DNA from 2 places in the Streptomyces sp. NBC_00353 genome. Region 2 is predicted to be linked to the other one. Evidence: riboswitches for the same ligand, from Rfam matches in the RefSeq annotation. Region 2 holds a riboswitch; the other holds the start of a gene.

What was found. A riboswitch is a leader RNA that binds a small molecule or an ion and turns the genes downstream of it on or off. The one in region 2 is predicted to bind cyclic di-AMP.
Region 1: another riboswitch for cyclic di-AMP. It lies ahead of OHA88_RS20485 (C40 family peptidase); the one in region 2 lies ahead of OHA88_RS25245 (M23 family metallopeptidase).

The regions. Positions count from the first base shown of each region.
Region 1 covers NZ_CP107985.1:4,560,448-4,564,484, reverse strand. Annotated here, with positions in the region: gene OHA88_RS20490 (hypothetical protein) at 264-617, shown strand; gene OHA88_RS20485 (C40 family peptidase) at 713-1,879, opposite strand; cyclic di-AMP (ydaO/yuaA leader) riboswitch at 1,878-2,044, opposite strand; gene pcrA (DNA helicase PcrA) at 2,303-4,037, shown strand, end outside.
Region 2 covers NZ_CP107985.1:5,569,020-5,573,056, forward strand. Annotated here, with positions in the region: gene OHA88_RS25240 (PP2C family protein-serine/threonine phosphatase) at 228-1,412, shown strand; cyclic di-AMP (ydaO/yuaA leader) riboswitch at 1,661-1,813, shown strand; gene OHA88_RS25245 (M23 family metallopeptidase) at 1,825-2,943, shown strand; gene OHA88_RS25250 (aldo/keto reductase) at 3,111-4,037, shown strand, end outside.

The DNA.
Region 1 (4,037 bases), 1.0 Mb from region 2:
CGCCGGACTCTTCGGCGGGGCGACCGGGCCGCCGCCCGCGTGCGGAGCGTCGGTGAAGCCGGTCACCTGGATAGGGACGCTAAACCCGGGGCACGAGGAAGAGTCGTAATGACGGCTATTGCCCGAATTTGGCGAGGCGATGCCATCAAGTGATCGGAGAAAACGCGCCAGAGTCAGGCAATTGGTGCAAATGCGAGTGAAACACCAAGGAGCCCCCACCTCGCCGGAGAGCGGCGTTACGGCCCCGGCTAGGCTGCGGCCCCATGGACGTACTCATCAATGTCTTCGTCGCGCTGCACATCATCGGTATCGCCGCCCTCCTGGGCGGCTTCCTGACCCAGATGAAGGCGATGGGTGCGGGCACGGCGCGCTTCGTCCCGGCGATGCTGCACGGTGCGCTGACCATGCTGGTCACCGGTATCGCACTGGTCGGGCTCAACCAGGCGGACGACCAGCCGGTCAACAACATCAAGATCGGTGTGAAGCTGGCGGTCCTGGTCGTGATCCTCGCGCTGGTGTACGTCAAGCGGGACGAGGAGAAGGTCGAGAAGGGCGTCTTCGCGGCCGTCGGCGGGCTGACGGTCGCCAATATCTTCATCGCGACGCTCTGGACCTGAGCCGGCCGCTGCCGCCCGAGCCGGTCCCTGTCCTTCATGGCGCGAGTCCCCGCCGGATCCTTCCGGCGGGGGCTCGTCGCTGTCCGGGACCGCGGCTACGCGGGCCGCACGCTGCCGTAGATCGGCATGTAGTAGATCGACTCCTCGCGGACATTCGCGCCCGGCTTCGGGGCGTGGATCATCATGCCGTCGCCCTTGTAGATGCCGACGTGGCTGATGTCGTCGTAGAAGAAGACGAGGTCGCCCGGCTGCAGATCCGCCGTCGCGATCCGCGTGCCGATCTCCACCTGGTCCCAGGTGGTACGGGGGATGTCGACGCCCGCCGCCTTCCAGGCGGCCTGGGTCAGTCCCGAGCAGTCGTACGACGAGGGGCCCGTCGCGCCCCAGACGTACGGCTTGCCTATCTGGGCGCGGGCGAAGGCGAGGACCTTGTCGGCCTTCGTGGTGGCGCTGCTGTCCGAGCCGGTCCCCGTGCCGCTGCCCGTTCCCGTATCGCCGCCGGATCCGGCCTGCTTCGCGGCCTCCTCGGCCTTGCGGTCCGCCTCGGCCTTGGCGGCTGCCTGCTGACGGGCCAGCTCCTCGGCCTTGCGCTTGGCCTCCGCCTCCTTCTTGCGCTCCAGTGCCGCGAGCCGCGCCTTCTCCTCGGCAGTCAGCTTCGACAGCATCGCGCGCGCCTCGCCCAGCTTCTTCTGGACGTTCTCCTTGCTGGTCCGCAGCGTGGCCTGCGACTCGGTGAGCGTCTCCAGGCTCTTCGCCGCCTCGGCGCGCTTCTTCGACGCCGCGGCCTGCTGCGTACGGAAGTCCGTGACCGCCTTCTGCTGCCGGCCCGCCATCCGGCCCATCAGCTGGTTCTGGTCGAAGTACGCCTGCGGGTCGTCGGCCAGGAAGAAGGTGGCGCTCGGCGCGATGGAGCCGGTGCGGTACTGCGCCGCCGCGTAGTTGCCGAGCGTCCTGCGCGCATCGTTCAGCTTGTCGGCACGCTTTGCGACGTCGTCCAGCAGCGCGTCGACCTTGCCCCGCTGTGCGGCGGAGGCCTCCTTCGCCTGGTTGTACTGCTGGGTCGCGGTGCCCGCCTGCCGGTAGAGGTCGTCGACCTTCTTCTGCACGTCCTCGATGCTGGGCCTCGGCGAGGCCGGGGCAGCCGTGGCGCTCTGCGTGGAGAGCAGGGTCACACCTGCCAGTGCGGCCGTCGTGAGCCCGACGGCAGGAGTGGTGGAGCGCACACGGGTGCGCGGTTTGCGATGCGACGCCAAGGCCGGCATCTCCTTCCGTGGACCGCCTACCGGGTTAGCTGTCGGGTTCGGGCGGAACGGAAGGCTGCCCTACGGTCCGAATGGGAAGATATGGACCGATTCACCCCGGTGATGCGTGTGGGTCCCCGGTTCCGAACTCTCGTGAGGGCAGCCCGGATTCGGCGTGGGAGCCCGCTCGGCGTGGTTCGCCTCAGGGGGTACGGGCCGCCCGACCGAGCACGCTAGCCAACCCGTGGTGCTGCTGTGAAGGTTGATGTTCGATATGCCCGATACATTTTCGTGACCTCGGCGACGGGGGTGGGGGTGCGGGCCGGGCGGCCCCCTCTTCCCCTACGCGGTGTGGGCACGCGATCTCCGTATGTGCCCGTGCGCCGGGCACGGTTCGCCATGCGGCCGCACGGTGTCGGTGCGGCGGCCTAGACTCGTCAAGCGATGAGCAGCCTCTTTGACGACAGTTTCCTGGCCGGCCTCCAGCACTCGGAGGAAGAGCCCCCGCCGCCCCCCGAGGACTCCGCACCCGAAGCGGTGCCGGAGGACCTCTTCGCGGGCGTGTTCGACGCGCCCCCGCCGCCCAGGGACGCGTACTACCGGGACGGCGCCCACCGCCCAGTGATCGACGCTGCCGCCCTGCTCGACGGGTTGAACACCGAGCAGCGCGCCGCCGTCGTGCACGCAGGGTCGCCGCTGCTCATCGTCGCCGGGGCCGGCTCCGGCAAGACCCGGGTGCTCACCCACCGCATCGCCCATCTGCTGGCCGAGCGCGGGGTGCACCCCGGCCAGATCCTGGCGATCACCTTCACCAACAAGGCCGCGGGCGAGATGAAGGAGCGCGTCGAGCAGCTCGTCGGACCGCGCGCCAACGCCATGTGGGTCATGACGTTCCACAGCGCGTGCGTACGGATCCTGCGCCGCGAGTCGAAGAGGCTCGGCTTCACCTCGTCGTTCTCGATCTACGACGCCGCCGACTCCAAGCGGCTGATGGCCCTGGTCTGCCGCGATCTGGACCTCGACCCGAAGCGCTTCCCGCCGAAGTCGTTCACGGCGAAGGTCTCGAACCTGAAGAACGAGCTGATCGACGAGGAGACCTTCGCCGGGCAGGCCGCGGACGGTTTCGAGAAGACGCTCGCCCAGGCCTACGCGATGTACCAGTCCCGGCTGCGCGAGGCCAACGCACTGGACTTCGACGACATCATCATGACCACGGTCCATCTGCTCCAGGCGTTCCCCGATGTCGCCGAGCACTACCGTCGCCGCTTCAGGCACGTCCTCGTCGACGAGTACCAGGACACCAACCACGCGCAGTACACGCTCGTACGCGAACTGGTGGGCCCGGCCGGACCGGCCGACGCCCCCGCCGAGCTGTGCGTCGTGGGTGACGCGGACCAGTCGATCTACGCCTTCCGCGGCGCGACCATCCGCAACATCCTCCAGTTCGAGGAGGACTACCCGAACGCGACGACGATCCTGCTGGAGCAGAACTACCGCTCCACGCAGACGATTCTCTCCGCGGCCAACGCGGTCATCGAACGCAACGAGAGCCGCCGCCCCAAGAACCTCTGGACGAACGCGGGCGAGGGCGCCCGGATCACCGGCTATGTCGCCGACACCGAGCACGACGAGGCGCAGTTCGTCGCCGACGAGATCGACCGGCTGACCGACGCGGGCGACGCCAAGGCGGGCGATGTCGCCATCTTCTACCGGACGAACGCGCAGTCCCGGGTCTTCGAAGAGATCTTCATCCGCGTCGGACTGCCCTACAAGGTCGTCGGCGGCGTGCGCTTCTACGAGCGCAAGGAGGTCCGGGACATCCTGGCCTACCTCCGGGTCCTCGCCAACCCCGAGGACACCGTCCCGCTGCGCCGCATTCTGAACGTGCCGAAGCGTGGCATCGGCGACCGCGCCGAGGCGATGATCGACGCCCTGTCGCTGCGCGAGAAGATCACGTTCCCGCAGGCGCTGCGCCGCGTCGACGAGGCGTACGGCATGGCGGCCCGCTCGGCCAACGCCGTCAAGCGGTTCAACACGCTGATGGAGGAGCTGCGCACGATCGTCGAGTCGGGCGCGGGCCCCGCCGTGGTACTGGAGGCGGTTCTGGAGCGGACCGGCTATCTCGCGGAACTCCAGGCGTCCACCGACCCGCAGGACGAGACCCGCATCGAGAACCTGC
Region 2 (4,037 bases):
GGCCCGGCATGCATTAAGCGTGCCGGGCCTGATTCGTGTTTTCCGTCCCCCCTTCGGCCGATGTGGAGTCGCCGCGCGACGCCGCTCCGGCAAGCCTGGGAAGCGGGCCCATGCCCGCAGCCGTGCGCGTGCAGGTCGGGACAGCCGTGCGTGCACGGGGCAGGAGACCACAGGGCGCACCGCCCAGGACAGCACAGGGCGCGCCGGGCAGGAGACCACAGGTGGGGATGGCGACGAAGCTGCGCGGGGGGCGGGTCAGGGGGCGGGCCGTGGTGCGCGGCTGGGCCTGGTGGTTCGTGCGTGCGCTGCCGATTCTGATGATCGTCGGTGGGTTCGTCTTCGACTACCTCAGCCCACCCCCCTTCACCGCCGTGCCGATGTTCGTGGCCGCTCCGCTGATCGCCGCACCGTTCTTCTCGCCGGCCAGCACCGTCCTTACGGGCCTCGCCGCGGTCTTCTCGATCCTCTCGCTGCGGTTGCCCGGCGACGGTCTGCTGCACGTCGTGCCGTTCATCGAGCTCGTCACCGTGTTCACGGTCGCGGTCCTTGCCGTCGTCATCAACCGGGTCGTACGGCGCAGCAACGAGCAGCTGGCTTCGGCGCGGGTCATCGCGGAGACCGCCATGCGGGCCGTGCTGCCGACACCGTCCGAGCGGATCGGGGGGCTCCATGTCGCCGCGCGGTACGAGGCGGCCCAGGCGGACGAATTCGTCGGCGGTGACCTGTTCGCCGTGGCGGAGAGCTCGTACGGGGTACGGCTCGTGGTCGGGGACGTGCGGGGCAAGGGGCTCGAAGCGGTCGGGACGGTGGCGGTGGTCATCGGCGCGTTCCGGGAGGCCGCCGAGCAGGAGGATTCGCTGGAGGGCGTGGCTCGGAGGCTGGAGCGGGCGCTGGCGCGGGAGGGGGCGAGGCAGGGCGGGATCGATCCGGTCGAGGGGTTCGTCACCGCCGTGCTCGCCGAGATCCCGCCCGGTGCGGCCGAGGTACGGATCGTCAACCGCGGCCACCCCGAACCGCTGCTGCTCCACCCCGACGGCTCACTGGAGGTGTTGTCGCCGACCGTGCCCGCGCTGCCGCTCGGCATGGACCTGGGGGTGTGGACGGACCGGGCCGACGTATGGGAGCTGGCCGCCGGGATGACGCTCCTCACGTACACGGACGGGCTCTCCGAGGCGCGCGACACCCAAGGGGACTTCTACGATCCGGCGGCCCGGCTGCGCGGGCGGATCTTTCCCGGGCCCGAGGAGCTGCTGTCCGCGCTGGCCGACGACGTACGGCTGCACACCGGCGGCAGGTCCACCGACGACATGGCGCTGCTCGCGGTCGCACGTCCCGCGCGGGGGCAGCCGAAGCGGCGCAGGACTGTGAAGATCGTGGGCCGGGACGCGAGTGAGGAAGAGCTGAGTCGGTGAAGGGGTTCTGCAGGGCGATGCCACCGTGCGTAATCGAAGGGCCTCGCTCCGCATAACATTTGATACAACGTCAGAAAACGGGTGGTGGCTGAGTGGCGATCAACTCGCCCGTTTCCGCCCGATTGTGTCCCGTAAAGTCCAGGCCAAGGCCGTTAACGATCAGTGGGAACGGCTTGGAATCGGACCCGTCCGTCTATTAACGTTCGATAACGCAGCGCGGTTGTCCCAGCCGTCGTCAGTGGCGGCACCGTGCGCGAGCGCCGAATTCCGCAAGGGAACCGGGGAACCACCTACATGGGGTGAATCGGACACCTGTGTCTCGTGAGAGGCAGAGGGATCCGTAGGAGACCTTCCTGCTCCGAACCCGTCAGCTAACCCGGTAGGCGAGAAGGAAGGAAAGGAGTGCGCCCCCGTGGCGTCCAACAAGCCTGCCCCCGAAGCCCCCTCCCGGTTCGGCTCCGACTTCACGACCGAGTACGGAACCGAGCAGCGGACCGATTTCGGCGCCGAGTTCACCACTGAGTTCGCGACCGACGGTTTCGGTGGGACCGAACGGACGTGGGAGGAATGGAACCCCACGGAGGAGTCCGTTCGCCCCGTACGCGGCAGGCACCGCGTCGTCAAGCAGCGCAACGGGCTGGCCCGCAGCTCCACGGTGCTCGGAGTCGGCGTCATCGCGGCCGTGGGCGCGGGTGGCATGGCCACCGCGCAGAGCAAGCCGCCGGTCTCCATCTCCCTTCCCGATTCCCTCGCGGACAACCTCCCCGACGCCAAGTCCCTTCCCGGCGTGGGCGCCCTGTTCTCCGACGAGTCCGCCACCGACCAGGCGAAGTCCGCGGCTGCCACCGCCCCGCTCACCAGCGCCGGCATCACCACCGCCGAGGCCGAGCAGGGCACCACCGACGCCGGCGAGGCGCTGCGCGCCCGCATCCTCCAGCAGGCCGAGCAGCAGCAGAACGCCGCCGACGCGGAGGCCAAGGCCGCTGAGGAGAAGGCTGCCGCGGAGAAGGCTGCCGCCGAGGCCAAGGCGAAGCAGGACGTCGCCGAGGCCAAGGTCGCCGCCGAGAAGAAGAAGGCGGAGGAAGAGGCGAAGGCGAAGGCCGAGGCCGCACGGCTTGCCAAGCTCGCCGCCTCCTACGCCATCCCCACCTCCTCGTACACGATCACCTCGACCTTCGGCCAGGCCGGTTCGATGTGGTCCTCCGGCTACCACACCGGACTCGACTTCGCGGCGCCGACCGGCACGCCGATCAAGGCCGTCCACAGCGGCACCATCAAGTCGGCGGGCTGGTCCGGTTCGTACGGCTACCGCACGGTCCTGGAGCTCGAGGACGGTACGGAGCTGTGGTTCTGCCACCAGTCGTCGATCGACGTCAGCGTCGGCCAGAAGGTCACCACCGGTGACACCATCGGCCGTGTCGGAGCCACCGGCAACGTGACCGGACCCCACCTCCACCTGGAGGTCCACACCCCGGACGGCACGGGCATCGACCCGATGACCTGGCTGCGCGACAAGGGCCTCACCGTCTGAGCCCGCGCCGGTTCTCCGGCCCCTCGAACCCGGCAGTCCTGACGCTCACCCCCCGACGTCAGGGCTGCCGGTCTGTTCATATCCCGGTCCTTGCGACGCCGGTGCGGATACCCGTGTGGACCCCCCGGTACGGAATAGCGGGCGCGGCGGAGTCCGTTGATCCATTTATGACTTCTCTTCGTAAGCTCGGCTCTTCCGACCTCCAGGTCTTCCCGCTCGCGCTCGGTGGCAACGTCTTCGGCTGGACCGCCGACGAGGCGCAGTCGTTCGCCGTACTCGACGCGTACGTCGCGGCGGGCGGCAACTTCCTGGACACCGCCGACGCGTACTCCGCGTGGATCCCCGGCAACGAGGGCGGCGAGTCGGAGACGGTCATCGGCAAGTGGCTCGCCGCACGCGCCAACCGTTCCGACATCGTCGTCGCCACCAAGGTCGGCGCCCACCCCGCGTACAAGGGGCTCTCCGCCGCCACCATCAAGGCCGCGGCCGAGGAGTCGCTGCGCCGGCTGGGCACCGACCACATCGACCTCTACTACACGCACTTCGACGACGAGACCGTTCCGGTCGAGGAGATCGTCACCGCCCTCGACCAGCTGGTGAAGGAGGGCAAGGTGCGCGAGATCGCCGCCTCCAACATCAGCCCGGAGCGGCTCCAGGCGTCCCTGGACTTCTCCGAGCGCGAGGGGCTCGCCCGTTACGTCGCCCTGCAGCCGCACTACAACCTCGTCTCCCGCGACACCTACGAGGGAGAGCTCCAGGAGACGGCCGCCCGCGCCGGTCTCGCCGCCGTCCCGTACTTCGCCCTGGCCTCGGGCTTCCTCACCGGCAAGTACCGCCCGGGCGCGTCGGTGGAGAGCGCGCGGGCCGAGAAGGCCGGCCAGCACCTGGCGTCGGAGCGCGGACAGAAGGTCCTGGCCGCACTCGACAAGGTCGCCAAGGAGCGCAGCGCCGAGATCGCGACCGTCGCCCTGGCCTGGCTCGCCGCCCGTCCGACCGTCGCCGCGCCGATCGCCTCCGCCCGTACGGTCGAGCAGGTGCCCGCCCTGGTGGCCGTGGCCGACCTTCAACTGACCGAGCAGGAACTGGCGGAGCTC